One region of the Streptomyces sp. NPDC031497 genome, then DNA from elsewhere that is predicted to be linked to it. Evidence: riboswitches for the same ligand, from Rfam matches in the RefSeq annotation. Region 1 holds a riboswitch; each other region holds the start of a gene.
What was found. A riboswitch is a leader RNA that binds a small molecule or an ion and turns the genes downstream of it on or off. The one in region 1 is predicted to bind S-adenosylmethionine.

Region 1 (7,327 bases):
GCCGCAGCCACCGCTGCGAGGTGTACGTGGCCACCACCGCGAGGCCGCCGCCGAGCACCACCGCCAGCAGCAGCGCGGCACCGGTCAGCTGGAGCGTCTGAGGCAGCGCGTCGGCCAGGGTGGAGGTCACCGGGCGGCCGGTGGAGACCGCGTCGCCGAAGTCCCCGCGCACCGCCCGGCCCAGATACTCCGCGTACTGCACCAGCACCGGCTTGTCGAAGCCGTACTCGTGCCGCAGCTCGGCGAGTTGGGCCGGATCCGTCTGACCCGAGTCCATCCCGGCCCCGGCCATCGCGGAGACCGGGTCACCGGGCAGGAAGTCCAGCACCAGGAACGACACCGTGTAGGCCGCCCACAGCACCCCGACCGCCTGCGCCAGCCGTTTGATCACATAGCGGCGCATCCGCTACCCGACCCAGGTGTCGTGCAGCTGGACGCGGCTGCCGGAGTCGAAGGTCAGGTCGTGCACCTTGTCCGAGACGCCCAGCTGGGTCTGGAGCTCCACCACCGGCACGTCGTACGCGTTCCGCACGATCAGCTGCTGGGCCTGAGCGACCAGCTGCCCGCGCTTCGCGGTGTCCGTGGTCGCGGCCTGTGCGGACAGTGCCGTGTCCAGCGAACTGGCGGGCAGGTGGTAGAAGTTGGCCAGCTGGGTGGAGAAGGAGCTGCGCAGGATGTCCGGGTCCGCGCGGGTCGTGTTCGCCCACACCACGTCGAAGTCACCGGACTGGAGCGTGGTGGCGAACTGGGTGACCGGAAGCTGCTTGAGCACCACGTCGATCCCGACGGCCTTGAGCTGCTGCTGGACCAGCTCCAGCGCGGGCTGATTGGTGGCGGAGTTGGGGAACCAGCTGATGGTCAGGGTCAGCTTCTTGCCGTCCTTGGTGCGGATGCCGTCGCTACCGGCCTTCCAACCCGCCTCGTCCAGCAGGGACTTGGCCTTGGCCGCGTCGAAGACCAGGTCCGAGGAGAGGTCCGTGTAGTCGGGCGTGGTGTGCGCCAGGATGCTGGTCGCGGGCTGAGTGCCGGTCGGGAAGACGGTGTCGGCGATCTGCTTGCGGTCGACGGCGGCCGAGATCGCCTGACGGACCTTCGTGTCCTTCAGCAGGGGCCGCGAGTTGTTGAGCCCCAGACCGAACACCACACCGGGGTTGGCCCGGCTCCGGAGGGCGACCTGGCCGCCCTTGAGCGCCGCCTCGTTGGCCTTGCCGACGCTGCTGATCACGTCCACCTGCCCGGACTGGAGACTGCCGGCCCGCACCCCTGCCTCGGGCACGACCTTGAACACCAGCTTGTCCAGGTGGGCCTCGCCCTTCTTCGACCACAGCGAGGAACCCCAGTCGTACCCGGCCCGCCTGTCCAGGGTGACCGACTGGTTCTGCACGTACTGCTTCAGCACGAACGGCCCGGAGCCGACCACGCCGTCACTGCACTTCTGCTGCGGGGTCTTCTTGACGCTCGCCGACGACTCGATGCCCAGCGAGTGGGTCGAAGTCGCCTGCAGGAACTGGGCGTTGGGCTGCTTGAAGGCCACTTTGACGGTGAGCGGGTCCACCACGGTGGTGCTCTTGACGCCGCTCAGATAGCCCTCGGCGAGGGTGCCCAGCGCACCGAGGTCCGGTACCGCGTCGAAGTTGTCCTTGACCACCTGCGCGGTCAGCTTCGACCCGTCGCTGAAGGTGACCCCCGACCGGAGATGGAACGTGAACGTCGTCGCGTCGGGGCTGATGTCCCAGCTCTTGGCGAGCCACGGCACGATCTTGCCGGTCTTCGGGTCCTGGTCGGTCAGGGAGTCCACGATCTGGCGCACCGAGTAGATGGTGTCGTTGCTCGCGACCTGCTGCGGATCCACGCAGCCGGCGTCGGATCCCACCGCGAAGGTCAGGGTGCCGCCGGACTTCGCCGGGCCGCTTCCGCCGCCGGAGCCGTGGTCGCCCGAACCGCACGCGGTCAGCAGGACGCTGGTGGTCAGGAGCGCGGCCAGGGGCGCCCATCGGGAAGGTCTGAAATCCGGGAGTGCAGTCACGGAGGGCTTTCTCCTACTCGTGTCACCCGGCACGGGGTGCCGGGCTTCGGGGCGCGAGGCACGGCCGTGCAGGGGCGTGCGGCCCCGGCCGGATCGGTGCCGGCCGGGGGAAGCGCTGTGCAGACGGAGGACGAACGGAGGGCAGGCGGACGACACCGGGGACCGGTGGCGAGGGGAAGGGCGGCGCGAAGGGGCCGTGGCCGGTGACGGAGGTCAGCCGACGGCAGGCGTGCCGGTCAGAGCCGACAGAGGCAGCTGGTCGAGCGCTTCAGGTCGATGTGGCGCCGACGTGAGAGCCGGGAGTACGCCGTGGCGTCGGCGGGGGAGGCAGCCGGGTGATCGCTGTGTCGCATGCCGGTCCCTCCTCGTCTCCGGCCCCGGTGACGGGGCCACGCGCTTGCGGGAGTCATCGGTGATCCCGCCGGGCTTTCACCTGGAGCACCCCACCGCGTGGGAGGGTTGCCGGTCAGCGAGCCAGGGCTTGACGCTGACACTCAATGCCGTTGGCGATCGTACGGATCGGTTTTGTCGTACGTCAATGCCGCAACCGGACACCCTGTTCGAGGAGACGCGACGTCTCACGTTGCGGGACGCATGGTGGACGCACCTTGTGCCCTGTGCTTTGATCCGGCCATGGAGACCGCAGGTCAGGCACGCACCGTGCTGCTCGACTCGTGCTGGGCGGGCCGTCGCGCCGACCAGTTCGACCAGACCTGTCGCTGACCACCCGCTCTCCTCGGCTCACTTCAGCTCAGCTCAGCTCAGTGCAGCTCGGCTCCTTCTCCTCGAAGCGCGTGAACACGCCGCGCGGCCCCTTTCACCGGCGCGTTCGTCGCGCGCCCCCCGACCGCCCCGCCGCAAACCGTCGGAATCGGAAAGAGAGGCATGGCCGTCAACAGCATCGCTCCGACAGGGGTGTTCGCCGCGCTACGGGTCCGTGACTACCGGATCTACTGGAGCACGGGCCTGGTGTCCAACATCGGCAGCGCCATGCAGGGTGTCGCGCTGGACTGGTTCGTCCTGACGCTCACCCACAGCGGAACCGCGCTCGGCTGGGTCGCCGGGCTCCAGTTCGCGCCCGTGCTGCTGTTCGGCCTGTGGGGCGGGGTCGTCGCCGACCGGTACGACCGCCGGACCCTGCTGCTGTGGACCCAGACGCTGTACGCGGTCCAGGCCCTGCTCCTGACGGTCATCGTGTTCTCCGGCCATGCCGCGCTGTGGCTGCTGTACGTCCTGTCCTTCGCGCTCGGCAGCGTGTTCACGGTGGAGAACCCCGCACGCCTGTCCTTCGTCACCGAACTGGTCGGCCGGGCCCTGATCCCGAAGGCGGCGGGCCTGAACATCCTGTCCCTGAACGCCGCCCGCCTGATCGGTCCGGCGATCGCCGGTGTGCTGATCGGGGCGATCGGAACCGGGTGGGTCTTCGCCCTCAACGCCGTGTCCTTCACCGTCGTCCTCGCGGGTCTGCTGTCGATCCGGCCACGGGAGCGGGAGAGGCGCGCCGGCTCCCGGCCGCCGTGGACGGGGGCGGGCGCGGAGGGGCTGCGCTATGTGGCGGCCCGGCCCGAACTCGTGGGCGTGTTCACCATCTTCGGTCTGGTCGCCACCTTCGCGGTCAACTTCCCCACCACGCTGACCCTGTTCGCCGGGCGCGTCTTCGACGTCGGATCCCGGGGACTCGGCCTCATGAACACCGCGCTGGCCGTCGGCACCGTCGCCGGGACGGTCGCCGCCACGCGCGGGGTCTCGCCCCGGGTACGGACGGTCGTCGTCGGCGCCCTGCTGTTCGGCGGTTTCGAGGCACTGGCGGCGGTCATGCCCACGTACCCCGCCTTCCTCGCCCTGCTGCTGCCCGCCGGCTTCACGTTGATGACGTTGAACACGGCGGTGAGCGCCTTCGTCCAGTCGGAGGTGAGCGACGCCATGCGGGGCCGGGTGATGGCGGTCTACACGGTGATCTCCATGGGCGGCAGCCCGGTCGGCGCCCCCGTCATCGGCTGGACCTCCCAGCACGCGGGGGTGCGCTCGGGGCTGGGCATGGGCGCGGCCACCGCAGTGCTGGCCGCACTCGGCGTGGCGCTGTGGCTGTCGCGCAGGGCACCCTCGACACCAGCCCTGCCCGGGTCGGCCCAGCCGACCGCGTCAGCTGCGTCGGCCGTGTCGGCCGTGTCGGCCGTGTCACCTGCGCCGCCCGTGTCGGCCGTGTCGCCCGTGTCGCCCGTGCCGGTCGTGTCGGCCGTGCCGGTCACGCCACCAGTACCGCCCGCCCCGCCCGTCTCCCGGTCCGCATCGGCGTCCGCGGCGGCGCCGACCGGTCGCTCGCCCTCCACCGATCACCAGCCGTCACGCGAACCGTCCAGCGGAGCAGGGCCCCATGACTGACCGTCACACCGGACTGCCCGGAACCGCACCGAATACCGGGGGACCCTGCGTGAGCACCCGGACCTGCCCCCGCTCACCGCCACACAGGCCGACTGAGCGAACGCAGGAGACACGGCCCCGTCAGCCGCTCTCGGCCGGTGCCGGTGTCGCGCGTAGGCGGAAGCCGACGCCTCGTTCCGTCGTCAGCAGAGCCGCGGCACGTGGGCCCAGTTTGCGGCGGATGCGGTGGATGTGCAGGTCGACTGAGCGGCTGCGGCTGCCCGCCCATTCGCCCAGCCCCGAGCGCAGGTCCTCCCGGGTGATGACCCGGCCGTTGCCGCGCAGCAGAGCGGTCAGCAGCCGGAACTCCAACGGGGTCAGAGCGACGGGAGCACCGTCCACCAGCATGCGCTGCCCGCCCGGGTCCAGGCTGATCGGAGACGGGGCGGCCGCCACGTAGGACCCGGGCAGCGTGCCGCCGGGCACCACCGGCAGGCCCGCGGTACGCCAGGCCTCGTAGCCGCCGACGATGTCGGTGGCCCGCACCAGCCCGAGGTCGTGCAACCCGGCGGCGGCCATGCTCGACATGTAACCCTGCGAGCACATGATGATCGCGCGCAGGGAGTGGTCGACGGCCTCCTCGATGCGCCAGGCGCTGCAGGGGTCCAGCCGCCACTCCAGCACGTTCCGGTCCATGACCAGGGAACCGGGGATCTCGCCCTCGGCGCGCCGCACCATGTCCGCGCGGACGTCCACCAGCAGCGCGCCGTCGGCGAGTTCACGGGCGGCGGCCGCCGGGGCCAGCCGCGTCAGACGGGTACGGGCGCGGACCAGCAGCTCGTCGATCGACGGGTGACCGGTGTCAGGCGCGCCGCCCGAAAGCCCTGCGGGCCGGATGTGCGCCGGTGACTGCATCGCGAGCAACTCCCGTGTCGTGCCTCGGAGACGGCCGGTGGTCGTCGGAACCGTGGCGGCGACAGCCGTCGGCGGGGCGCGGAAGCGCGCGGCGGGAGTCGGTCATGCCGGAAGTGTACGGGCGCAGTTTTGCGGCGGAGTTTCTCGATTCTGAAACAGATCCCGCATTGTCTGCCGCCGAACTGCGCTGTTATCAATGAGGGGTGACCGCGAACACGCCGCTGACCCGGAGGATCCACGTGGATCTGCTGCGCGTCGGCGCGTGCGCCTGTCCGCAGCGCTGAGGTATCCGACCGAGCGCACCGCGCCGGCCTTCTGACGGCCCTCGGCCCCACGCCTCTTCCCTTGCACCTCTCTTCACCTTTCACCTTTCGCCTTTCTGCCTGCACCGCACACGCCCGCGTACAGCTCCCCCAGGTTGTCCCGTGCCGCCGGTCATTCCCTGGAGAACCCATGCCTGCATCCGATGCCGACCCGCTGCCCCAGCACTGGCAGGACGTCCTGCCCGCCGTCCGCACCCGCCGCGGCTTCCTCGCCCTGACCGGCGGCGGCGCCCTGGCCGCCCTGCTCGCGGCCTGCGCGCCGAGCGCCGAGGACGACGCGGCGGCCGGTACGGCGGCTACGGCCACCGGCCCGGCCAAGCGCGGTGGCACCTTGCGCGTGGGCGCCCCGCCGCCGCCCACCGCCCTCGACCCGGTCACGGCGTACGACGGCACCGCGATCGCCCTTTTCCAGCTGGTTGCCGAATACCTGATCTGGCTCGACAAGGACTTCAAGCTGGTGCCCCGGCTGGCCACCAGGTGGACCTCGGACGCGACCGGCCGCAAGTGGACCTTCACTCTGCGCGAGGACGTCACCTTCTCCGACGGCACACAGCTCGACGCCGCCACCGTGAAGGCGTCCTTCGACCGGCTCCTCGACCCGAAGAGCAAGTCGGCGGCCCTGTCCGCCTTCGACACCGTCCTCAAACCGGGCGGCGTGACCACCCGCGGCGATTCGGCCGTGGTCTTCACCCTCGAACGGCCCTTCTCCGACTTCCCGTACCTGGTCTCGGCAGGCAACTACAACGCGGTGATCCTGAAACAGGACTACAGCGGGGACTTCACCGAGCAAGGCATCGGCACGGGCCCCTTCACCCTCACGTCGTACGACGTGTCGACGGGCGCCACCCTCGTCCGGAACCCGAAGTACTGGGACAGCCCCAAGCCCTACCTCGACGGCGTGGACGTCAAGTTCTACGCCGACGACCAGGCCGATCTCGTCGCCCTCCAGTCCGGTGACATCGACGCCCAGTTCCTCAGCAGGCCCGCGCTCGTCGAGCCCCTGGGGAACAGCGGGGGCGTCGCCGTCGACAAGGTCAGAGGCACCGGCGTCACCGTGCTCACCCTCCGCGTCGACAAGGTGCCCTTCGACCGGAAGGAGGTCCGCCAGGCCGTTGCCTACGCCCTCGACCGGCCCGCCGTGCGCCAGGCCGCCGGCAGTGGACTCGGCGACCTGGGCAACGACCACCTGTTCGCACCGCTGTTCCCGGCCGCCCCCACCGACATCGCGCAGCGCGCCAAGGACAAGGCCAAGGTCACCGAACTCCTCAGGGCGGCCGGGCTGGAGAGCCTGCGCTTCACCCTGACCTTCGACCCGCCCAGCAAGGACTTCGCGGTCACCGTCCAGAGCCAGCTGAAGGAGGTCGGCATCACCGTCGACCTCGACCAGCGCTCCTCGAAGGAGTTCTACGGCGGCGACCAGGCCAAGGACACGCCGTGGCTGTTCACCACCGCCAACCTGGTCGGCTGGGCGGGCAGAGCCGTGCCCAGCCAGTTCATCATCCCCATGGTGAAGAGCAACGGCGTCTGGAACGGTTCCAAGTACGCCAACAAGGCCCTCGACGCGGCCGCCGAGGCCTACGACGCCGCCACCAGCGACGCCGAGCGCCGCAAGCAGGCGGACATCATCGCCGGGGCCCTGCACGAGGACGTGCCGATCGTCATCGCCTACTGGAGCGGCGCGGCCCGCGCCTACAACAGCGGC
Region 2 (7,327 bases), on a different contig from region 1:
TGAGGGCCAGGTAGACGCTGTTGCTGTCCTGGTAGTACTTGACCGTGACCTTCTTGCCCTCCTTGGCCAGCTTGGCCTTCCACTCCAGGAGGATCTTCTCCTGGTTGGTGCCGGCGCTGACGGAGACGGTCTTGCCGGCGAGGTTCTCGTAGTTGTCGTCGAAGTTCCAGGTGCTCTTCTTCGGGACCGTGAAGGCGAGGTTGTCCTGCCGGTAGGACGCGAACTCGTACTTCTTCTTGCGCTCCTCGGTGTCGGTGATGTTGGAGAGGGCCACGTCGACCTTGCCGCTGTCGATGCCGACGAACATGTTCTCCCAGGTGAAGCTCTTCAGCTCGGGCGTGAGGCCGAAGACCGCGGCGACCAGCCGGGCGAGGTCGGGTTCGGAACCGGTGAGGGTCTTCTGGTCGCTGCCCACGTAGGCGAGCGGCGGGAATCCGGCGGGCAGGACACCCTCGCCGATGACGAGCTTGCCGCTCTTGCGGACGGAGGCGGGCAGTTCGGCGCTGATGGACTTGACCTCGGAGACCTTGACGGTGGTCTGCTGGGCGGCGCCGTTGGAGACCTGTCCGATGACGACCTCGCCGCTCTTGGCGCTGTCGGTCGTGGTCGCGGCGTCGCTGTCGCCCCCGCAGGCGGCGAGCCCGGTGGCGAGGGTCGCTACGGCGGTCGCCGTGGTGAGGCCGCGGATCAGGCTGCGTCGGGAGAGGAGCGTGGGCATGGCTGTCCTTCGTGTCTCAGTGACAAGTGAAAGGGGGGGTGGTTCAAGGGAAAGAGGGGGTGGTTCCAGTGAAAGGGGTGTGGTTCAGAGGACCTTGCGGAGGAAGTCCCGGGTCCGTTCGTGCCGCGGGTTGTCGAGGATCTCGGCGGGCGGGCCCTGTTCGACGATCCTTCCGGCGTCGATGAAGACGATCCGGTCGGCGACCTCGCGGGCGAAGCCGATCTCGTGGGTGACGATCACGAGGGTGGTGCCGCCGGAGGCCAGGTCCTTGATGACGGCGAGGACCTCGCCGACCAGCTCGGGGTCGAGCGCGGAGGTCGGTTCGTCGAAGAGGATGATGCCGGGCCGCAGGGCCAGGGCGCGGGCGATGGCCACGCGCTGTTGCTGGCCGCCCGACAGCTGCCGCGGGTAGGCGCCGACGCGCTCGCCGAGGCCGACCCGTTCGAGGAGTTCCTTGGCCAGCTGCTGGGCCTCGGGCCTGGTCAGCTTTCCGGTGGCGACGGGGGCGGCCGCGACGTTGTCGAGGACCGTCAGGTGCGGGAACAGGTTGAAGTTCTGGAAGACGAAGCCGATCCGGCTGCGCTGGGCCAGGATGGCGCGTTCGCTCAGCTCCTTGAGCCGGTCCCCGTGGCGCTTCACGCCGACCAGTTCGCCGCCGACGCTGACGTAGCCGGTCTCGGGCTTCTCCAGGTGGTTGATCACCCTCAGCAGGGTGGACTTGCCGGAGCCGGACGGGCCGAGGATGACGGTGACCTCGCCGGGGCGGACGGTCAGGTCGACCCCGTCGAGGACGCGATGGGCGCCGTACGACTTGTGGACGTCGTGGATCTCCAGGGCGGCGGGCGCGAGGTCCGGTGCGGTGGTCATGCGGCGGCCTCCCGGCGTATCCGTTCCCGCAGGTCGCCGAGGCCGGTGCGGAGTTTCTGGAGGGGGGTCGGCGGCAGCGTGCGGGTGGCGCCGCGGGCGAAGTACCGCTCGACGTAGAACTGGACGACGGAGACGGCGCTGGTCAGGATCAGGTACCAGACGGTGGCCACGAGCAGCAGCGGCACGATGTCGCCGGGGTAGGTGCTGCCCATGGACTGCACCGAGCCGAAGAGGTCGAGCAGCGAGACGTAGAACACCAGGGACGTGCCCTTGATCAGCCCGATGAGCTGGTTGACGTAGTTCGGCACGATGGAGCGCAGGGCCTGCGGGAAGACGATCCGGGTGAACTGGTAGCTCTTGGGCAGGCCGAGTGCGGCGGCCGCCTCGTGCTGGCCCTGGTCGACGGAGAGGATGCCGCCGCGCACCACCTCGGCCGCGTAGGCCGCCTCGTTGAGGCTGAGGCCGACCACGGCGACCACCATGTCGGTGGCGAGTTTCGACTCGTCGAAGCTGACGAAGGACGGGCCGAAGGGCACACCCAGGCTCAACGTCTGGTACAGGGCCGAGAAGTTGTAGAGGAAGATCAGCAGGACGATCAGCGGGATCGAGCGGAACAGCCAGGTGTAGGTCCAGCTGACGGCGCGCAGCACGGGGCTGCCGGAGAGCCGGGCGACGGCCAGTACGACGCCGCCGAGGAGGCCCAGCACGGCGCTGAGCGCGGCGACTTCGAGGGTGATGACGAGCCCGTCGAGGATCGTGGGCCGCAGGAACCAGTAGCGGAACCGGTCCCACTGGTAGAAGGGGTTGGTGGCCAGTCCGTGTGCGAACTGCGCGACGACCACCAGGACGACGGCGGTGGCGATCCACCGGCCGGGGCGGCGCAACGGCTGAACCCGCTGGGTTTTGACGGGTTTTGACGTATCGTCAGTTGGTGGCGGTGCCTCGGCGAGGGACACGGTGCCTGGGGGTTCGGTCATGGCGGGCTCCGGCGGAGTCGGACACCCCGGGCCCCACGGCCGGGACCGTACGACCGGGCCGCATGCGGGCGGGCGGCACGGTGCACGGGGGCGCGCGGGGCAGGGGGGCTGGGCGGACGGCGGCACACCGGGCGACCGGTGTTTCGACGGGGACGCTGAGGCGCGAAGCTGCGGGAAGCCGGCGGAAAAGCCTGGTCAGACCCGACAGCGGGCACAGCCCGGTGCGGTACACGCGCTACACAGGGCGCTGTTGACACGGAGCAGATCGACGGCACGGTCGGCGACGAGCGGGCTCGGATACGGGCGTACGCAGCCCGAGGTGCGGCGCTCGGCCGTCCTGGAGGCTGCGTACATGTCCGTCACCTGTCACTGTCGTGCTGGCCCTCGGGGGGCCTCGCGCTTACCGAATCGTCGCTTGCCGAAACGTCATCGGTCCGGTCGTCACCTGGGGCACCCCACCGCGATGCGAGGGTTGCCGGTCAGCAAGCCAGGGCTTGACGCTGACGCTCTTGACCGTTCTGGTCCGTAAGTAACGCAGTTGCCCGAACGAATGTCAACGCCTGTCCGACTGGCGAAACGGTTCGGGCCGCTCTCACCTGCGCGGAACGCCGGGAGCGTCCGCCGCGTGGCCCGCCCAGTCCAGGATCTGGACGGCCGCACCGGCGGCTTCCAGGCCCTGGCAACGGCCGTGGTGGCGACGGGCGATGCCGTCGAGGTCGAGGTGGGCGCCGAAGGCCGGGTGCGCGGCCAGCCGGCGGGCGTAGGCCCACAGCACCGGATGGCCGGCGATGCGGTGCACGGCGGAGGCGTCCAGGTGGTTGCGGTGCACGGTGTCGAGTTGCACCAGGGCCACCCACAACTCGACGTCCGCCGCCGTGAGTTGCCCGCCGACAAGGAACTCCGCCCCGGTCAGCCGGCACTCCAGCTCGTCCAGGGCGGCGAGCAGCACCTCCAGCGCCTCCGGGTCGCCGCCCACGCGCCCGGCGCGCTGCGCGGCCTGCTCGATGCCCTCGGCGCACAGCCGCTCGACGGCCTCGATCTCGGCCTCGGCACCGCACGGGTACAGCCGGGTGGCGCCGTCGCCGAAGTGGCGGTCCAGGTCGCGCAGGATGTCCCGGCTGTGGGTGGAGACGATGCGGCCGGACCAGTCGTCGCTGAGCACGGGTGCGAGGGCCGGTCCCGAGTAGTGGTGGGCGCTCGCCTCGTACAGCGGGCGCAGCGCCGTGTGGCTGCCGTCCGGACAGTCCGGGACGGCGGGCAGATAGGTGACCGGACAACAGTCGTCGAGGGCCAGCAGGCTGTGGCCGACGGCGATGCGGAGGCCGTCGGGACAGGCGGTGGCGAGGTGGAGCCGGTAGCGGCGCGGCACGGCGTAGTGGCCGCTGCGCGCGTCCCGGCCGATGCGCCCTCGGAAGGCGGGGGTGGTCCGGACGGACGGGAGGGCGGCGAGCGGAGTGATGGACATGCGTCTCCCCGGGGGTGCGGACGCGCGGACGTACGCGCGGCGGAAGCGTTCGTCGGCGGGTGGGCGTTCGGCGGGTGCGGCCGACGGCGGGCACCCGGCCGGTGCGGCTGGTACGGCCGGGAGCGGGGGCTCAGCCGGTGCGGCTGATGGCGCTGCGGCTGATGGCGCTGCACACACGCTGCAGGTCGATGTGCAGGCGGGAGGTGAGCAGCGGGACGGGGCCGGGCGTACGGTTCCCTCGGCGCTGTCTGCCGGTGACCGTGCGCAGCCGACCCATCTTTCCCTACCTTTTCACTAGGATTCCCACCTGGAGTGTCGATCGGCCTCCGCGTGCCGTCAAGGGGGCGTCCACGCCTGGGACACCCGGCCCCGGGTTGCCGCCGGGCGGGAGCCGCGGTCCGCTGGAGACGCGGGCCGAGTGACAGGAGCCGGATGCGATGAGCGAGCCCCCGGGTCCCGGGCCCGTGCCCGGTGCCGTGCCCGAGACCTTCGCGTTCAGCTGCGGGCGGTGCGGCAAGGCCTGGGAGGCGGCCTTCCAGGCGGTGTTCTTCACCGACCCGATCGCCGACCCGGACCTGCAGAGCACCCTGGAGTACGTCGACGAGGCCGGCCGGGCCGTGCGGTCGCCGCTCGCCGACGCGGTGTGCCCGCGCTGCGGCAGCCGGAAGGTGCGGATCACGGCTCCCGGGTCGTGACGCTCACCCGGATGGCACGCGCGGGTGGTCGTCGGCCGTGCCGGATGGTGGCGTGGAGGGACGTACCGCCGTCGCCCGCGGAGTGCCGCAGCACCGCCGCCCCGCGGAGTGACGGACCGCGTTCCCGAGGAGGCAGTCGCGATGATCCGTCCGTCCCGACCCGTGCGTGTTCTCGCCTCGGCCCTGGCGGCGGGGATCCTGCTCGCCACGGCGGCCTGCACGGACGGGAGCGGTAGCCTCAAGGCCGTGGCCGTCTCGCCGGCCGGCGAGCGCTCCCCCGCGTCTCCGTCGGCGACCCGCGCCCTCACCAGGGCGGGCGCGCAGGCCGCGCTGATCACACCGGCCGACATCGAGGACAACTGGCAGCTGGCCAAAGACGCGGCGACCTGGCGCAACTCGATGCTGGTCGGCAAGGTCGACGTGGCCGACTTCCTCACCGCCAAGTCCGCCGCCGCCGACTGCCAGCGCCTCCTGGACGGCCTCTACTCCGACAGCCTCCTCGGCCGCGCCTCCGGCGCCTCCGGGCTGCGCGGGTTCACCTCCGAGGACTCCCGGATGCTGTACCAGGTCGGCGACTACGGCTCGGCGAACCTGGACGCCACGCTGGCCTGGCTGAAGACCCTGCCGGACAAGTGCGACCAGTTCACGGCCACCGGCAAGGACGGTGGCAAGCGGACCGTGCAGGTCGTCTCGGCGAAGGTGCCGAAGTCGGGCGACGCGCGCGCGGCCCTGACGGTGACCGTCCAGGGCAACGTCCAGGGCCAGTCCGCCACCTACACCACGGACGTGGCGGTGCTGCGCATCGGCGCATCCGGGGCGGCGGTCACCAACGGCGGCCTGTCCGGTGTCGACCACGACAGCACCGCACTGGCCGTGCAGACCGGCGCCCAGCGCCTCAAGGACGTCCTGTCCGGCAAGACCCCGGCACCGCTGCCGAGCCAGTTCGACTAGTTCAGCGCGGCATCGGGTCCTCGGGGTTGCTCTGGGTGGTGCCCGGTTCGCCGTTGTCGCGGTGCCATTCGACGAGGAGTTCGTCCAACGGCCCGCTGCAGGTGTGCGACCGGCCGACCTGCAGGCGCAGAACTTGCGCATCATCAGACGTGCGACGATCGACCGCGTACTGCTGTTCGACGTTGCGCCTTTGCAGTCTGAGCGGCCCAAATACACTTGCTGCTCCCGTAACGAGAGCTCCAGCCACGACAGCATCGGCGATGTCACCTGGGCGGACGTCGGCAACGGCTACTTCCTCGATCCGGCCAGTGGCGTCCTGCTGCGACCCCAGGAGTACGGCGTTGTCGACGTCGGCACAGATCAAAAGGCCCATGGCCTGGTCGTCGGCTCGAACGGCGGCGGCCTGACCTATGTCGCAGGGCCTGATGGGGCGATTTACCGCACGCGGACGGCGTCGCTGGACGAACCGGAGCTCGACAAGGTCCCGATGACCTACGGCAGTTTCTGGAGCTGTTGGAGAGCTCCCTGACACGGTTTCGCCGACGGCGACCCGGATTACCTGTAAGCGCAGGCCCAGGCGCCCATTTTGTTAGCCGCTGTCACAGCCGTCCCGCCCATCACAAGAAGGGCACGAAGCCTCGGCGCACTGGACAGACGACGAGGTCAAGGACGCAAGACAGTGAGATCCTGGGCCCGTGGCTGGAGGCAATACACAGCATTCAGGCGACTGTGCAGGTGGCGACGAGGTGGCCTAGGCCAGCCAGTCCGGCCACTCCACGAGGGTTCGCCGGCGGCTCAACCTTCGGTACCCAGGTCGCCGTTGACTACTGGCTCGCGGGCCCGCTCCCCCGGAAGGGTGCACGACCTTCCCCAGGGTGAGCCGAGTTCCGCATCAGCTGGCCGGCCGGGAGCGGATCACGAGGACGCCTGGTGGATCTCATCGTCCGGCAGGGGCAGACCGACCCAAGTGGCGACAGCCGCAAGCAGAGCGCCGTAGACCCGGGTCTCCTCCGGCCCACCTGTTCCGGGACGCGACGATGGCGGCGTGCGGCAGAATGGCGCCCACCGATGTGCCATGACGCAGCCGTGACCGCAAGTGCCCTATTTCATGCGGTCCTTGGGCGTGCGAGGAGAGGAAGACGTGAGCGATAACCAGAGCGCCGACGCCGCAGTGCAGCGACTCGATACTGGGACGGCGCACAACGCTCGCGTGTGGAACTACTGGCAGGGCGGCAAGGACAACTACGCGGTCGACCAGCAGGTAGGCGATCACGTTGCCGGAATGATCCCCGTCATCCGCGACATCGCGCGCGCCGACCGGGAGTTCCTTGGCCGCGCCGTGCGCTGTCTGGCAGAGGAGCACGGCATCCGTCAGTTCCTCGACATCGGCACCGGCCTGCCGGCCTTGGAGAACACCCACGAGATCGCCCAGCGGATCGCCCCCGAGGCGCGGATCGTGTACGTCGACAATGACCCCATCGTGCTCTCGCACGCCCGCGCCCTGCTGACCAGTGCCCCGGAAGGCGCCACCGACTACATCGACGCCGATGTGCACGACCCGGACACGATTCTGCGCATCTCCGGACGGACACTCGACTTCACCAAGCCCACCGCACTCATGCTGCTCGGCATCCTCAACTTCGTCCTTGACGGT
Region 3 (7,327 bases), on a different contig from region 1:
GGGTGGCGCGCTGACCAAGGGCAAGTTCGCGCCGAGCCTGGAAGGCGTCGCTCCGAAGCACATCTACGAGGCCATGCAGACGGGCCCGCAGAACATGCCGTCCTTCCCCGACACCACGCTGTCGGAGAAGAACAAGAAGGACATCATCGCGTACCTCGACGCGGTCAACAGCCCCAAGACGGTGAACCCCGGCGGTCTCAACCTGGGCGGCCTCGGGCCGGTCAGTGAGGGTCTGTTCGCGTGGATCTTCGGTCTCGGCGCCCTGATCGCGGTCGCCGTCTGGGTCGCCGCTCGGACCGCAAAGGCCAAGAAGTCATGAGTAGCCAAGAGATTCCAGAAGAGAACCTGCCCGCTGAGCAGGGCCACGCGCACGGCGCCGTGGGCATCGCGGACGAGAAGGACCCGTTCGCGGACCCCGGTCTGCCGCCTCACGAGCACCGGATCCAGGACATCGACGAGCGGGCCGCCAAGCGGTCCGAGCGCGTGGTGGCCCTGCTGTTCACGGTGTCGATGCTGGCCACCGTCGGCTTCATCGCCTCCTATGTGACGATCCCGAAAGACAAGTCGATCTTCGTCTTCCCGATCGGTCACATCAGCGCGCTGAACTTCGCGCTGGGTCTGACCCTCGGTGTGGCGCTGTTCTGCATCGGCGCGGGCGCGGTCCACTGGGCCCGCACCCTGATGTCCGACGTGGAGGTCGCCGACGAGCGGCACGCCATCTCGGCCCCGCCGGAGGTCAAGGCCAAGGTCCTGGCCGACTTCAAGCAGGGTGCCAAGGAGTCGGCGATCGGCCGGCGCAAGCTGATCCGCACCACCATGTTCGGCGCGCTGACCCTGGTCCCGCTCTCCGGTGTCGTGCTGCTGCGCGACCTCGGCCCGCTGCCCGGCACCTCGCTGCGCCACACGGCGTGGTCGAAGGGCAAGCTGCTCGTCAACATGAACACCAACGAGCCGCTGCGTCCTTCCGACGTCGCCGTAGGCTCGCTGACCTTCGCCAAGCCCGAGGGCGTCGAGGAGTCCCAGGAGGACTTCCAGAACGTGATGGCGAAGGCGGCCCTGATGATCATCCGGCTGCAGCCGGACAACATCAAGGACAAGCGCGAGCTGGAGTGGTCCCACGAGGGCATCGTGGCCTACTCGAAGATCTGCACCCACGTGGGCTGCCCGATCTCGCTGTACGAGCAGCAGACCCACCACGTGCTCTGCCCGTGCCACCAGTCAACCTTCGACCTCTCCGACGGTGCCCGAGTGATCTTCGGCCCGGCCGGTCACGCCCTGCCGCAGCTGCGCATCGGTGTGAGCGAGGAGGGCTACCTCCAGGCGCTCGGCGACTTCGAGGAGCCCGTCGGTCCTGCTTTCTGGGAGCGCGGATGAGCACTAACGAGAACTCCACGCAGGCATCCGCCGCTGACGCGGCGGGCCGCGACGAGCGCGGGAAGGCACCGGCCGGCGAGCGCGTCGCCGACTGGGCCGACGGACGGCTCGGGATCTACTCCCTGGCCAAGTCCAACATGCGCAAGATCTTCCCCGACCACTGGTCGTTCATGTTGGGTGAAGTGTGCCTGTACAGCTTCATCATCATCATCCTGACGGGTGTGTATCTGACGCTGTTCTTCCACCCGTCGATGAACGAGGTGGTGTACCACGGCAGCTACGTCCCGCTCCAGGGACAGATGATGTCCGAGGCGTTCAGCTCGACCCTGCACATCTCCTTCGACGTGCGTGGTGGTCTGCTCATCCGGCAGATCCACCACTGGGCCGCGCTGATCTTCCTCGCCGGCATGTTCGTGCACATGATGCGCGTGTTCTTCACCGGCGCGTTCCGCAAGCCGCGTGAGATCAACTGGCTGTTCGGCTTCCTGCTGTTCGTCCTGGGCATGTTCACCGGCTTCACCGGTTACTCGCTCCCGGACGACCTGCTCTCCGGCACCGGTGTCCGCTTCACCGAGGGCGCCATCCTGTCGATGCCGATCGTCGGCACGTACATCTCGTACTTCCTCTTCGGCGGCGAGTTCCCCGGCCACGACTTCGTGGGGCGGTTCTACTCGATCCACATCCTGCTGCTGCCGGGCATCATGCTCGGCCTGGTGGTGGGCCACCTGATCCTGGTCTTCTACCACAAGCACACGCAGTTCGCGGGTCCCGGAAAGTCCGAGAAGAACGTCGTCGGCATGCCGCTGCTGCCGGTCTACATGGCCAAGGCCGGAGGCTTCTTCTTCCTGGTCTTCGGTGTCATCGCGGTCATCGCGGCGACCACCCAGATCAACCCGATCTGGGCCATGGGCCCCTACCGTCCGGACCAGGTGTCCACCGGCGCCCAGCCCGACTGGTACATGGGCTTCGCCGAGGGCCTGATCCGTTACATGCCGGGCTGGGAGATCAACTTCTGGGGCCACACCCTGGTCCTGGGCGTCTTCATCCCGCTGGTCCTGTTCGGTCTGGTGCTGGGCGCGATCGCGCTCTACCCGTTCATCGAGTCCTGGGTCACCGGCGACAAGAGCGAGCACCACATCCTGGACCGCCCGCGCAACGCCCCGACCCGTACCGGGTTCGGTGTCGCCTGGGTGACCGTGTACATGATCGGCCTGGTCGGTGGTGGCAACGACCTCATCGCCACCCACTTCCATCTGTCGATCAACGACGTGACCTGGTTCGTCCGGATCTTCTTCTTCGCCGGACCGGTGATCGCGTTCATCGTCACCAAGCGGATCTGCCTCGGCCTGCAGCGCCGGGACCGCGAGAAGGTGCTGCACGGCCGCGAGACCGGCATCATCAAGCGGCTGCCGCACGGTGAGTTCATCGAGGTGCACGAGCCGCTCAGCCAGGAGCAGCTGCACACCCTCACGGCCCACCACCAGTACGAGCCGGCCCAGGTCGGCGCGGCGGTGGACGAGAACGGTGTCGAGCGCAAGATCAAGGGGTCCGAGAAGCTCCGCGCCAAGCTGAGCAGCGCCTACTACGGCGAGGACAACCAGATCCCGAAGCCCACCGTCGAGGAGTACAAGGAGATCACGAGCGGCCACGGCCACCACTGATCGACCGCGTCGCCACGCCACGGCCGAAGGGCCCCCGTCCGGTGTACGGACGGGGGCCCTTCGCCGTGCCCGGAGCTGGATAGGGTGGGCCTGACACTGTTTTTCGCCGGTACGACCATCAGGAGCGGCCTCATGAGCGCTGTGACCCCCGCTGGAGGCGACATCGCGGCGGGCCGTTCCTGGCCCGAGGTGCTGAACGCGCTGCTGTACGGCCAGGACCAGAGCGCTGACGCGACGGCCTGGGCGATGGACCAGATCATGCGCGGGCAGGCCACCGACGCCCAGATCGCCGGTTTCGTCGTCGCCCTGCGGGCGAAGGGCGAGACGGTCGACGAGATCAACGGCCTGGTCCGCACGATGTACGCGCACGCCAACGTCATCGAGGTACCGGGCCGCACGGTGGACATCGTCGGCACCGGCGGTGACGGCGCCAAGACGGTGAACATCTCGACGATGTCGGCGCTGGTGGTGGCCGGCACCGGGGCGAAGGTCGTCAAGCACGGCAACCGGGCGGCGTCCTCCGCGTCCGGCGCCTCGGACGTGCTGGAGAAGCTCGGCGTCAACCTCGATCTGACCCCGCGGCGGGTCGCCGAGGTCGCCGAGGAGGCCGGCATCACCTTCTGCTTCGCCGTCAAGTTCCACCCGGCGCTGCGCCATGCGGGCGCGGCCCGCGGCCAGCTGGGTATCCGCACGGTGTTCAACATCCTCGGCCCGCTGACCAACCCCGCGCAGGTGCGGGCCCAGGCGGTCGGCGTCGCGGACCCGCGCATGGCGCCGGTCGTCGCGGGCGTCTTCGCGGAACGCGGCAACTCCTCCCTGGTCTTCCGCGGCGACGACGGCCTCGACGAGCTGACGACCACCGCCACGTCCCACGTCTGGATCGTCCGCGACGGCAAGATCACCGAGGAGACCTTCGACCCGCGGGACGTCGGCATCGAGCTGGTCCCGGTAGAGGCGCTGCGCGGCGGCGACCCGTCGTACAACGCGGAGGTCGCCCGTCGGCTCCTGGACGGCGAGACGGGCCCGGTCCGCGACGCGGTCCTGCTGAACTCGGCGGCGGCGCTGGTGGCCCTGGACCCGGGCACCGGAACGCTGGCCGAGCAGATCCGCGCCGGCATGGACAAGGCGGCGGAGTCGATCGACTCGGGCGCGGCCAAGCGGGTGCTGGAGCGCTGGGCGGCGGCGACGAACAGGTAGGGGCCGCGGTCGGCGCGCTGAGGCGCGGTACGGCACCTCCCCACTGCCTTAAGGGCGTGGGGGGACCCCCAGCTGCGCCGTCGTGGCTGATCGCCGTTGCGGCGGAAAAGAAGGTGAGCGGGGTACTTCCGCCTTTCCGCCTTTCCGCCTTTCCGCCGCAACGGCGAGCGACCGCATTCGGTCTTCCGGCGGTGCGGAAGCGGCTTCGGACCCTGGCGGTGTCCCGTCATCCGGACAGGAGTTGCGCGTCGCCGATCACTTCACTTACGTTTCTTCTCAGGTCATGAGTGACAGTCATGAGGCCCCGGCCGACTGTCCGGCAACCCTCCGTCCGTGGCGGGGTGCCCCGGGTGAAGACCAGGTCGTAGGCAGAGAGGTCTACGGCAAGCGCGGACCCCTCGCACGCCAGGGGTCCTGGTCGTCGAGGGAGTCTTCTGTGAGCAAGCGAATGCGATAGGGCGTCGAGCCCCGCCTCCGCATACCCCTTTCACCTTTCCCGTGCCGTCGACGTACCGTCCGGCCCGGCGATTTCGCTTACCCCTCACAGGAGTTCGCCATGTCTGTCTCCACCGCTGTCTCCGCCCAGTCGGTTTGTGCCCCGCTGCCCGTTCTAGGGCAGGATGTCACCGTCCCGCTCGTCACCGGCGGCGAGGTCACCTACGCCGCCCTCGACTACGCGGCCAGCGCCCCGGCGCTCCAGCGGGTCTGGGACGACGTGGCGGCCTACGCGCCCTACTACGGCAGCGTCCACCGCGGTGCCGGCTACCTCTCCCAGCTGTCGACCGACCTCTTCGAGAACGCCCGGAAGACCGTCGCCGAGTTCCTCGACTGCCGCCCCGACGACCAGCTGGTCTTCACCCGCTCGACCACGGACTCCCTGAACCTCCTGGCCCGCGCGCTCCCCGCCGACTGCCAGGTCTTCGTCTTCGAGACCGAGCACCACGCCTCCCTGCTGCCCTGGCAGGACGCCCGGGTCACCTACCTCGACGCCCCGCGCACCCCGCGCCAGGCCGTCGAGACCCTGGAGCAGGCCCTCGCCGACCGCACCGTGTCCATTGAAGGGGGCTACGGCCCGGCCCTGGTCTGTGTCACCGGCGCCTCGAACGTCACCGGCGAGCTGTGGCCGGTCCGCGAGCTGGCCGCGGCCGCGCACGCGCACGGCGCCCGGATCGTCCTGGACGCGGCCCAGCTGGCCCCGCACCACCCGGTGAGCGTCCGCGAGCTGGACGTCGACTGGGTCGCCTTCTCCGGCCACAAGCTGTACGCCCCCTTCGGCTCCGGCGTCCTGGCCGGCCGCGCCGACTGGCTCCGGGCGGCCGAGCCGTACCTCGCGGGCGGCGGCGCCAGCCGCAAGGTCACCCGGCGTGAGGACGGGGGAGTGGCCGTGGAGTGGCACGAGAGCGCCGCGCGCCACGAGGCGGGCTCCCCGAACGTGATCGGCGCCTACTCGATCGCCGCCGCCTGCAAGGCGCTGACCGAGGCGGGCTTCGACACGCTGGTCGCCCGCGAGCGGCACCTGATCGAGAAGGTGCGGGCGGGGCTGGCCGAGGTTCCCGAGGTCCGTGTCCTCTCCCTCTTCGGCGACGACGCCCCCCGCGTCGGAGTGATCAGCTTCGTGGTGGACGGCTGGAACAGCTCCCACTTCGCCGCGGCCCTCTCCGCCGAGTACGGCATCGGCGTCCGCGACGGCCTCTTCTGCGCCCACCCGCTGGTCAGGACCCTGCTGGGCTCCGACCCGCAGACCCAGGGCGAGTGCGGGGCGCCGGAGGCGGCACCGGGCGAGAAGTCCCTGAACGCGATCCGGGTGAGCTTCGGCGCGGGGACGCCGGACGAGCACGTGGAGCGGTTCGTGAATGCCGTCAAGGAGCTCGTCCGGGATGGCGCGAAATGGAACTACCGTACGGAGGACGGCCGTTGCGTACCGGCCGTCTGACGGACTGACGTCCAGCCGCGCGTATACGCTTCCCTCAGCTGTACGGAGGGCAGGGGGAGCACGGGGTGCAGGAGCTGCGCGAGACGGATCCTCGGACCATCGGTCCCTACGAGGTCCGGGGCAGACTCGGATCCGGCGGTATGGGCGAGGTGTATCTCGCCGAGGCGCGCGGTGGTCTCCGGCTCGCCGTGAAGGTGGTGCGCGCCGAACACGCGGAGGACCGCACCTTCCGGGCCCGTTTCCGGCACGAGGTGCGGGCCGCGCAGACCGTCGGCGGCGCGGGGACCTACACCGCCCGCGTCGTGGACGCGGACACCGAGGCCGTACGGCCGTGGATGGCCACCGAGTACGTGGACGGGCCGAACCTGCGGGACGCGATCTTCGAAGGCGGCCCCCTGACCGGCGACGCGGTACGGCTGCTGGCGGCCGCGCTGGGCGAGGCGCTGGCCGCGATCCACGCCAAGGGGCTGGTGCACCGTGACCTCAAGCCCTCCAACATCCTGCTGGCGCCGGACGGCCCCCGGGTCATCGACTTCGGGATCGTCCGGGCCCTGGAAGGGACGGCACTGACCCGGACCGGGGTGATCGTCGGGTCGGTCGGCTATGTCTCGCCCGAGCAGATCCGCAACGGCGCCCACGTGGGACCGGCCAGTGACGTCTTCTCGCTGGGCGCGGTCCTCGCGTACGCGGCGGGCGGACGGGAACCCTTCGGCGAGGGGCAGGACTCGGTCGTCCTGCTGCGGATCCTGACCGGGGACGTCGACCTGTCCGCCGTACCGAAAAACCATCTGGAGCTCGTGGAGTCCTGTCTGCGCGACGACCCCGGCGCGCGGCCGACGCCCGCGGACGTGGTGGCGGCGGTGGGACACACCGCGCGTTCCCTCCGCGCGGGCCTTGGGGCGGGGTGGTACGCCGGCCGCGCCACGGCGGAATCGGCGACCGTGGACAGCGATGAGCGCTGGGTGCCGGAACACGGGTCGGGGGAGCGGGACAGCCGCGTCGAGTACGTGGCGCCCACGACAGTCACGGACCTGCCCGCGGCCTCCCCGGCTGCCGCCCCGGCCTCCCGGCGGCGGCTGCTGGCGGCCCTGACGGGCGGTGCGGCGGTCGTGGCGGGCGGGGGCGTCGGCGGGTGGCTGTGGCTGCGGGACTCCTCGGCGGG
Region 4 (7,327 bases), on a different contig from region 1:
TGCAGCACCACCGGCGTCCAACCTGCCGTCCCGTACGCCGAGTTGATCTCGTCCGCGACCCGCTGCACCTCGGCCGTGTAGTCGCGGTACACCGCGAGGTCCTGCCGCGACGGATACGCGAACGCGACGTGCACCACCCGCTCCCGCCACTCGGGGTGGTCGTCGAGCAGCTGCCGGTACGCCAGCAGCCCCCGCACGATGTTCTTCGACAGCTCGGTCCGGTCCACCCGGACGATCGTCCTGCGGCCCTCGCCGATCTCCTCCCGCAGCGCCCGCATCCGCTCGTCCACGTCCGGCTCGTGCGACCGCTTCCGCAGGAACTCCGCGTCGGCCCCCAGCCCGTGCACCCCGATCCGGGTATCCCCGGCCGCCGGGATCCCCGGGCCCAGCACCGCGTGACAGCAGGCCACGAACGCGTCCGCCCACCGCCGGGTCAGGAACGCCGCGTGATCGGCGCCCAGGATCCCGCCGAGCAGCTCCGCCGCGATGTCGTCGGGGAGCAGCCGGAAGTAGTCCGGCGGGGCCCACGGGGTGTGGGAGAAATGGCCGATACGGAGATCCGGCCGCAGCCGCCGCAGCATCCGCGGGGCCAGCGCCAGGTGGTAGTCCTGGATGACGACCACCGCACCCTCGCCCGCCTCCTGCGCCAGCGCCTCGGCGAACGCCTGGTTGTAGGCCTGGTACGACGCCCACCGCCGCCGGAACTCCGCGTCGAAGACCGGCTCCAGCGGGGTCTGGTAGAGCATGTGGTGGACGAACCAGAGCACCGAGTTCGCGATGCCGTTGTACGCGTCGGAGAACACGTCCGGGTCGATGTCGAGCATCCGGACCTGCTGCCCGCCGGTGTCCCCGGCCGGCAGCCGGCCGCCCTCGGCCCGCCGTACCGCCTCCCGGTCTCCGTCGCTCAGCGCCGCGCACACCCACACCGCGTTCGCGTCCGGCCCGATCGCCGACAGCCCCGAGACCAGCCCGCCGCCACCCCGCTTGGCGTGCAGCGCACCGCCTTCGCCCACTTCATACGAAACCGGGCCGCGGTTGGACGCGACCAGCACCTCAGCACCGCCGGTGAAAGCCATACGCCACAACCTAGCCCGGCCCGGAAACGCTCAAACGTACGGCCGTGCCCGACGCGCCGCCGTATACGGCCGTACGTAGAAGTCACGCCACCCGGCGCTCGGCGTACTCGGCGATCTCCGCCATCGGCGGTCGTTCCTCGGTGTCCACGGAGTAGGTGCGCGGCTCGAAGCCGTCCTCGCCCCGTTCGAACTGGGTCAGGGCGGGCCGGATCAGATGCCCGCGGGCCAGCCGCAGCTGGGCGGTGCGGTAGATCGCGGCGGACATCCGGCCGAGGGCCTGGCCGTCCTGGTGGCGGTGTTTGCGGACCCCCACGTCGACCTGCGCCAACGCGTTGAGCCCCACCAGGTGCAGGGCGTCGACCAGCATGCCCAGCTCCACGCCGTAGCCGACCGGGAAGGGGAGCTGTTCGAGGAGCGAGCGGCGGGCCGCGTACTCGCCGCCGAGCGGCTGGACGAACCCGGCCAGCTGCGGCCAGTGCATGTTCAGCAGCGGGCGGGCCATCAGTTCGGTGACCCGGCCGCCCTGTCCGGCCGAGCCGGCGAGCGGGCGGTCGTACATCGCCTTGACCAGGTCCACGTCCGGGTCGGTCAGCAGCGGGCCGACGATCCCGGTGACGAAGTCGGAGGAGAAGTCACGCAGGTCGGCGTCGATGAAGCAGACGATGTCGCCGGTGGTGACCAGGAGGGAGCGCCAGAGGACCTCGCCCTTGCCGGGGACGGCGGGGATGCGCGGCAGGATCGTGTCGCGGTGGACGACCCGGGCGCCGGCCGCCGCGGCCACCGCCGCCGTACGGTCGGTGGAACCGGAGTCGACGACCACGATCTCGTCGACGAGCGGCACCTGCCGCATGAGGTCGTGACGGATGATCGCGACTATGTCGCCGACCGTCTCCTCCTCGTTGAGCGCGGGCAGCACGACGGAGACGGACTGACCGGTGCGCTGCTTGGCGGCGAGTATCCGGTGCAGCGGGCGGTCGTTCATGGACCAGGAGCGGGTGGCCAGCCAGCGCTCGACTTCTTCCAGCACAGTCAGCGGCTCCTCACTGTCACGGTCACACTGCGAGGTGTGATCCATCTCGCGGTTCGGACGACTATCTCAACTGTCCTGGCCTTCGGTTACAGTCTTGAACAACGCCGATGACCATCGCATGTCCTGAGGTCACCGAGCGTTGACAACTGCATACCGCTCATCCAGAGGGGCAGAGGGATACGGCCCGATGAAGCCCCGGCAACCCTCCAGTCGGTTACTCGTGGATCGCTGATCAATGTCGATCACTCGCGAGGCTCCCGACTAGGGAAGGTGCCAAATCCGTCTCACGGCGAGATGCGTCGTGAGGAAGATGAGGAGAAAGGGCCTCGCCTCACATGGCTGTGCAGACTGCTGCGACCACCACCGACTCCACGACCGTCGACCTTGGTCCCGCCACCGCCCTGAGCTGCCGCGAGTGCGGCCACCGCGTGCCGCTCGGCCCGGTGTTCGCCTGCGAGGAGTGTTTCGGCCCGCTCGAAATCGCGTACGACTTCTCGGCCTACGACACCGAGGAGCTGCGGAAGCGGATCGAAGCGGGTCCCGCGAACATCTGGCGCTACGCGCCGCTGCTGCCCGTCCCCGCGGACGTGGCGACCAAGCCGAACATCAACCCGGGCTGGACCAAGCTCGTCCAGGCCGACAACCTGGCGAAGGAGCTGGGCGTCACCGGCGGCCTGTACGTCAAGGACGACTCCGGCAACCCGACGCACTCCTTCAAGGACCGGGTCGTCGCCCAGGCCGTCGAGGCCGCGCGCGCCTTCGGCTACACCACGCTCTCCTGCTCCTCCACCGGCAACCTGGCCGGCGCGGTCGGTGCCGCCGCCGCCCGGGCCGGCTTCCGCTCCTGCGTGTTCATCCCGCACGACCTGGAGCAGGGCAAGATCGTCATGGCCGCGATCTACGGCGGCGAGCTCGTCGGCATCGAGGGCAACTACGACGACGTGAACCGTTTCTGCTCCGAGCTGATCGGTGACTCGGCCGGTGAGGGCTGGGGCTTCGTCAACGTCAACCTGCGGCCGTACTACGCGGAGGGCTCCAAGACCCTGGCGTACGAGATCTGCGAGCAGCTCGGCTGGCGGATCCCCGACCAGCTGGTCGTCCCGATCGCCTCCGGCTCGCAGCTCACGAAGATCGACAAGGGGCTGCAGGAGCTGATCAAGCTCGGGCTCGTCGAGGACAGGCCGTACAAGATCTTCGGCGCGCAGGCCGAGGGGTGCTCGCCGGTGTCGGTGGCCTACAAGGCGGGCCACGACGTGGTGCGGCCGCAGAAGCCGAACACCATCGCCAAGTCCCTCGCCATCGGCAACCCGGCCGACGGGCCGTACGTCCTGGACATCGCGCGCCGTACCGGCGGTGCGGTGGAGGACGTGACCGACGAGCAGGTCGTCGACGCGATCAAGCTGCTCGCGCGGACCGAGGGAATCTTCGCGGAGACCGCCGGCGGGGTGACGGTCGGAGTCACCAGGAAGCTCATCGAGAATGGGCTGATCGATCCGGCGAAGTCGGTCGTTGTACTCAACACGGGTGACGGACTGAAGACACTGGACGCCGTGGCGGGGACCGGGCTCACGGCGACTATTCGCCCGAATCTCGAGTCTTTCCGCGAGGCCGGGCTCGCCTGAGCCAGCCGTAAAAAACCAGGGCGTTGTCCCGATCGGAGGTTCACACGTGAGCGTCACCGTTCGCATCCCCACCATCCTGCGTACCTACACCGGTGGTCAGGCCGAAGTCAGTGCCGAAGGAGGCACCCTCGGCGAAGTCATCTCCGATCTGGAGAAGAAGCACACCGGGATCGCCGCCCGCGTTCTCGACGACGAGGGCAAGCTGCGCCGGTTTGTGAATGTGTACGTCAATGATGACGATGTGCGGTTCGAGCAGGGCCTGGAGACGGCCACCCCGGACGGTGCCGGCGTCTCCATCATCCCGGCCGTCGCCGGCGGTTGACCTGCTGACAGGCTGATCGAATGACCGAACATTACCTTCGGTAACGCCGATCACCGACTGTTCACCCGATTGCCCCCTCCGCGAGAGAAGCGGAGGGGGCAATTCTGTGTGGTTGAGCGCGGTACAGTTGGGGAACGCGGTTCCGATCTCCAGGTCGGGAGCCCCGTATTCGATACCGCTGACCCGATAAGAAGTAGCCAAAGTGCGCGGGTTATATGCGGCTTTTGTGGCTTTTATGGGGCCCGACTTGCCCTGAATTCGGCCGAATTCTTGCTACATTCCGGACCCTTCCCGTCCAGAATTCTCGTCCGATTGACCTGTTGCAGACGGCAGTTGGACAGATACATTCAGCCGCGGTCGACGCGTTCCGGCGCACGCCCCCAAACCTGTGGGGGGTGAGGTCTGACCCGGATCCGCGAAGTGTGGATCTGTGCAAGGGCCAGTAATAGGGGAGTTAGGCATGGCTCAGGGCACCGTCAAGTGGTTCAACGCGGAGAAGGGGTACGGCTTCATCGCGGTCGACGGTGGTGCGGATGTTTTCGTCCACTACAGTGCGATTCAGATGGACGGCTACCGCACCCTGGAGGAAGGTCAGCGGGTCGATTTCGAGATCTCGCAGGGCCAGAAGGGGCCGCAGGCGGACATGGTCCGGCTCGCGACCAGCTGAAGCACGCGCCGACTGACAGCGTCGTTCTTCTTTCTTTGTCGGAGGGCTCGTATCCCATGGGGAGTCATGGGTTACGAGCCCTTTGGCATGCCCGGGGCGAGTGGGCCGGCGCACCCCGCGGGTGCGGCCCGGTGCGCCGCCCTGCGCGCGGCCCAGTCTCCCGGAGGCGCTTGCACTCGGCATGGGCGAGTGCTAATCATTGGCGTTAGCACTCTGAAGGTGAGAGTGACAAAAATGGACCGGGTCGGTGAGGCCCGCAGGCCGGGTGGGGCAAGGAACCCACGGGTCGGCGAGCCGTCCGTCGCGGGCGCGGGCGCGGTCCGAAGACTCACCCCCAGTCCTGGAGGGACCACTTCACATGGCCAAGATCATCGCGTTCGACGAGGAGGCGCGGCGCGGCCTTGAGCGCGGTATGAACCAGCTCGCCGACGCCGTCAAGGTCACCCTCGGCCCCAAGGGCCGCAACGTCGTCCTTGAGAAGAAGTGGGGCGCCCCCACGATCACCAACGATGGTGTGTCCATCGCCAAGGAGATCGAGCTGGAGGACCCGTACGAGAAGATCGGCGCCGAGCTGGTCAAGGAAGTCGCCAAGAAGACGGACGACGTCGCCGGTGACGGTACGACCACCGCGACCGTGCTCGCCCAGGCCCTGGTCAAGGAAGGCCTGCGCAACGTCGCCGCCGGCGCCAACCCGATGGCCCTGAAGCGCGGTATCGAGAAGGCCGTCGAGGCCGTCTCCGGTGCCCTGCTCGAGCAGGCGAAGGATGTCGAGACCAAGGAGCAGATCGCCTCCACGGCCTCCATCTCCGCCGCCGACACCCAGATCGGCGAGCTCATCGCCGAGGCGATGGACAAGGTCGGCAAGGAAGGCGTCATCACCGTCGAGGAGTCCCAGACCTTCGGTCTGGAGCTGGAGCTCACCGAGGGTATGCGCTTCGACAAGGGCTACATCTCGGCGTACTTCGCCACCGACATGGAGCGTATGGAGGCGTCCCTCGACGACCCGTACATCCTGATCGCCAACTCGAAGATCGGCTCCGTCAAGGACCTGCTCCCGCTCCTGGAGAAGGTCATGCAGTCGGGCAAGCCGCTGCTGATCATCGCCGAGGACGTCGAGGGCGAGGCCCTGTCGACCCTGGTCGTCAACAAGATCCGCGGCACCTTCAAGTCCGTCGCGGTCAAGGCCCCGGGCTTCGGCGACCGCCGCAAGGCGATGCTGAACGACATCGCCATCCTCACCGGTGGCGAGGTCATCTCCGAGGAGGTCGGTCTCAAGCTGGAGAACACGACCCTCGACCTGCTGGGCCGCGCCCGCAAGGTGGTCATCACCAAGGACGAGACCACCATCGTCGACGGCGCCGGCTCCACCGAGCAGGTCCAGGGCCGGGTCAACCAGATCCGCGCCGAGATCGAGCAGTCCGACTCGGACTACGACCGCGAGAAGCTCCAGGAGCGCCTGGCCAAGCTCGCCGGTGGCGTCGCCGTCATCAAGGCCGGTGCCGCGACCGAGGTCGAGCTCAAGGAGCGCAAGCACCGCATCGAGGACGCCGTTCGCAACGCGAAGGCGGCCGTCGAGGAGGGCATCGTCGCCGGTGGTGGCGTGGCCCTGCTCCAGGCCTCCCAGGTGTTCGAGAAGCTGGAGCTCGAAGGTGACGAGGCGACCGGCGCCAACGCCGTGAAGCTCGCCCTGGAGGCCCCGCTCAAGCAGATCGCCGTCAACGGTGGTCTCGAGGGTGGCGTCGTCGTCGAGAAGGTGCGCAACCTTCAGGTCGGCCACGGCCTGAACGCCGCGACCGGCGAGTACGTCGACATGATCGCCGAGGGCATCATCGACCCGGCGAAGGTGACGCGCTCTGCCCTGCAGAACGCCGCCTCCATCGCCGCGCTGTTCCTGACCACCGAGGCCGTCATCGCCGACAAGCCGGAGAAGGCCGCCGCGGCCGCTCCGGGCGGCATGCCGGGCGGTGACATGGACTTCTGATCGACCTCTGGCCGATCGCTCGTCCTGACCGAGGGCGGCACCCCCTGTTCGACAGGGGGTGCCGCCCTCGGGCGTTTCCGCCTCGATGGCGGCCGTGAATCCGTGTCCGGGGTCACACGGCTTTCGGGCGGGGGCGGGAATGGGTACGTACGGGCAGGCCGTTGTGCACGTATGTGCACTCAATGCGTGTGCACATACCGTCCGGTCTACGACTTACCATGAGGAGCCCCCCACGTGACCGTCTCCACGCCTCCCGCCTCCCGCGCGGCCGAGATCCTCTCCCGTCCGATCACCCTGAACGGGCTCACGGTTCCCAACCGGATCGTGATGGCGCCGATGACCCGGCAGTTCAGCCCGGGCGGCGTCCCCGGCGAGGACGTGGTCTCGTACTACGCCCGCCGGGCCGCCGCCGGTGTCGGTCTGATCGTCACCGAGGGCACGTACGTCGGTCACGACTCGGCCGGGCAGAGCAGCCGCATCCCGCGGTTCCACGGCGAGGAGCAGCTGGCGGGCTGGGCGAAGGTCGCCGAGGGGGTGCACGCGGCCGGCGGCACCATCGTCCCGCAGCTGTGGCACATCGGCATGGTGCGCAAGCAGGGCCAGCCCCCGTTCGCGGACGCCCCCGCCGT

Region 2: linked by a shared signal. The riboswitch ahead of ACZ5K7_RS11805 (amino acid ABC transporter permease) and the one ahead of ACZ5K7_RS27290 (putative leader peptide) in region 1 are both predicted to bind S-adenosylmethionine.
Region 3: linked by a shared signal. The riboswitch ahead of ACZ5K7_RS41360 (aminotransferase class V-fold PLP-dependent enzyme) and the one ahead of ACZ5K7_RS27290 (putative leader peptide) in region 1 are both predicted to bind S-adenosylmethionine.
Region 4: linked by a shared signal. The riboswitch ahead of thrC (threonine synthase) and the one ahead of ACZ5K7_RS27290 (putative leader peptide) in region 1 are both predicted to bind S-adenosylmethionine.

The regions. Positions count from the first base shown of each region.
Region 1 covers NZ_JBVIKO010000014.1:114,983-122,309, forward strand. Annotated here, with positions in the region: gene ACZ5K7_RS27280 (ABC transporter permease) at 1-403, opposite strand, end outside; gene ACZ5K7_RS27285 (ABC transporter substrate-binding protein) at 407-2,026, opposite strand; gene ACZ5K7_RS27290 (putative leader peptide) at 2,263-2,436, opposite strand; SAM riboswitch class IV at 2,415-2,528, opposite strand; gene ACZ5K7_RS27295 (MFS transporter) at 2,912-4,408, shown strand; gene ACZ5K7_RS27300 (winged helix-turn-helix domain-containing protein) at 4,529-5,302, opposite strand; gene ACZ5K7_RS27305 (putative leader peptide) at 5,506-5,586, shown strand; gene ACZ5K7_RS27310 (ABC transporter substrate-binding protein) at 5,756-7,327, shown strand, end outside.
Region 2 covers NZ_JBVIKO010000005.1:95,088-102,414, forward strand. Annotated here, with positions in the region: gene ACZ5K7_RS11795 (ABC transporter substrate-binding protein) at 1-718, opposite strand, end outside; gene ACZ5K7_RS11800 (amino acid ABC transporter ATP-binding protein) at 803-1,585, opposite strand; gene ACZ5K7_RS11805 (amino acid ABC transporter permease) at 1,582-2,562, opposite strand; SAM riboswitch class IV at 2,954-3,077, opposite strand; gene ACZ5K7_RS11810 (glutathione S-transferase C-terminal domain-containing protein) at 3,155-4,027, opposite strand; gene ACZ5K7_RS11815 (putative leader peptide) at 4,158-4,304, opposite strand; gene ACZ5K7_RS11820 (RlpA-like double-psi beta-barrel domain-containing protein) at 4,465-4,722, shown strand; gene ACZ5K7_RS11825 (hypothetical protein) at 4,864-5,673, shown strand; gene ACZ5K7_RS11830 (hypothetical protein) at 5,735-6,202, shown strand; gene ACZ5K7_RS11835 (SAM-dependent methyltransferase) at 6,815-7,327, shown strand, end outside.
Region 3 covers NZ_JBVIKO010000031.1:79,563-86,889, forward strand. Annotated here, with positions in the region: gene qcrC (cytochrome bc1 complex diheme cytochrome c subunit) at 1-319, shown strand, start outside; gene qcrA (cytochrome bc1 complex Rieske iron-sulfur subunit) at 316-1,374, shown strand; gene qcrB (cytochrome bc1 complex cytochrome b subunit) at 1,371-3,035, shown strand; gene trpD (anthranilate phosphoribosyltransferase) at 3,168-4,232, shown strand; SAM riboswitch class IV at 4,512-4,628, shown strand; gene ACZ5K7_RS41360 (aminotransferase class V-fold PLP-dependent enzyme) at 4,789-6,165, shown strand; gene ACZ5K7_RS41365 (outer membrane protein assembly factor BamB family protein) at 6,231-7,327, shown strand, end outside.
Region 4 covers NZ_JBVIKO010000004.1:408,324-415,650, reverse strand. Annotated here, with positions in the region: gene ACZ5K7_RS10520 (alpha,alpha-trehalose-phosphate synthase (UDP-forming)) at 1-1,076, opposite strand, end outside; gene ACZ5K7_RS10515 (glucosyl-3-phosphoglycerate synthase) at 1,159-2,103, opposite strand; SAM riboswitch class I at 2,261-2,423, shown strand; gene thrC (threonine synthase) at 2,442-3,728, shown strand; gene ACZ5K7_RS10505 (MoaD/ThiS family protein) at 3,775-4,050, shown strand; gene ACZ5K7_RS10500 (cold-shock protein) at 4,511-4,717, shown strand; gene groL (chaperonin GroEL) at 5,076-6,698, shown strand; gene ACZ5K7_RS10490 (NADH:flavin oxidoreductase) at 6,933-7,327, shown strand, end outside.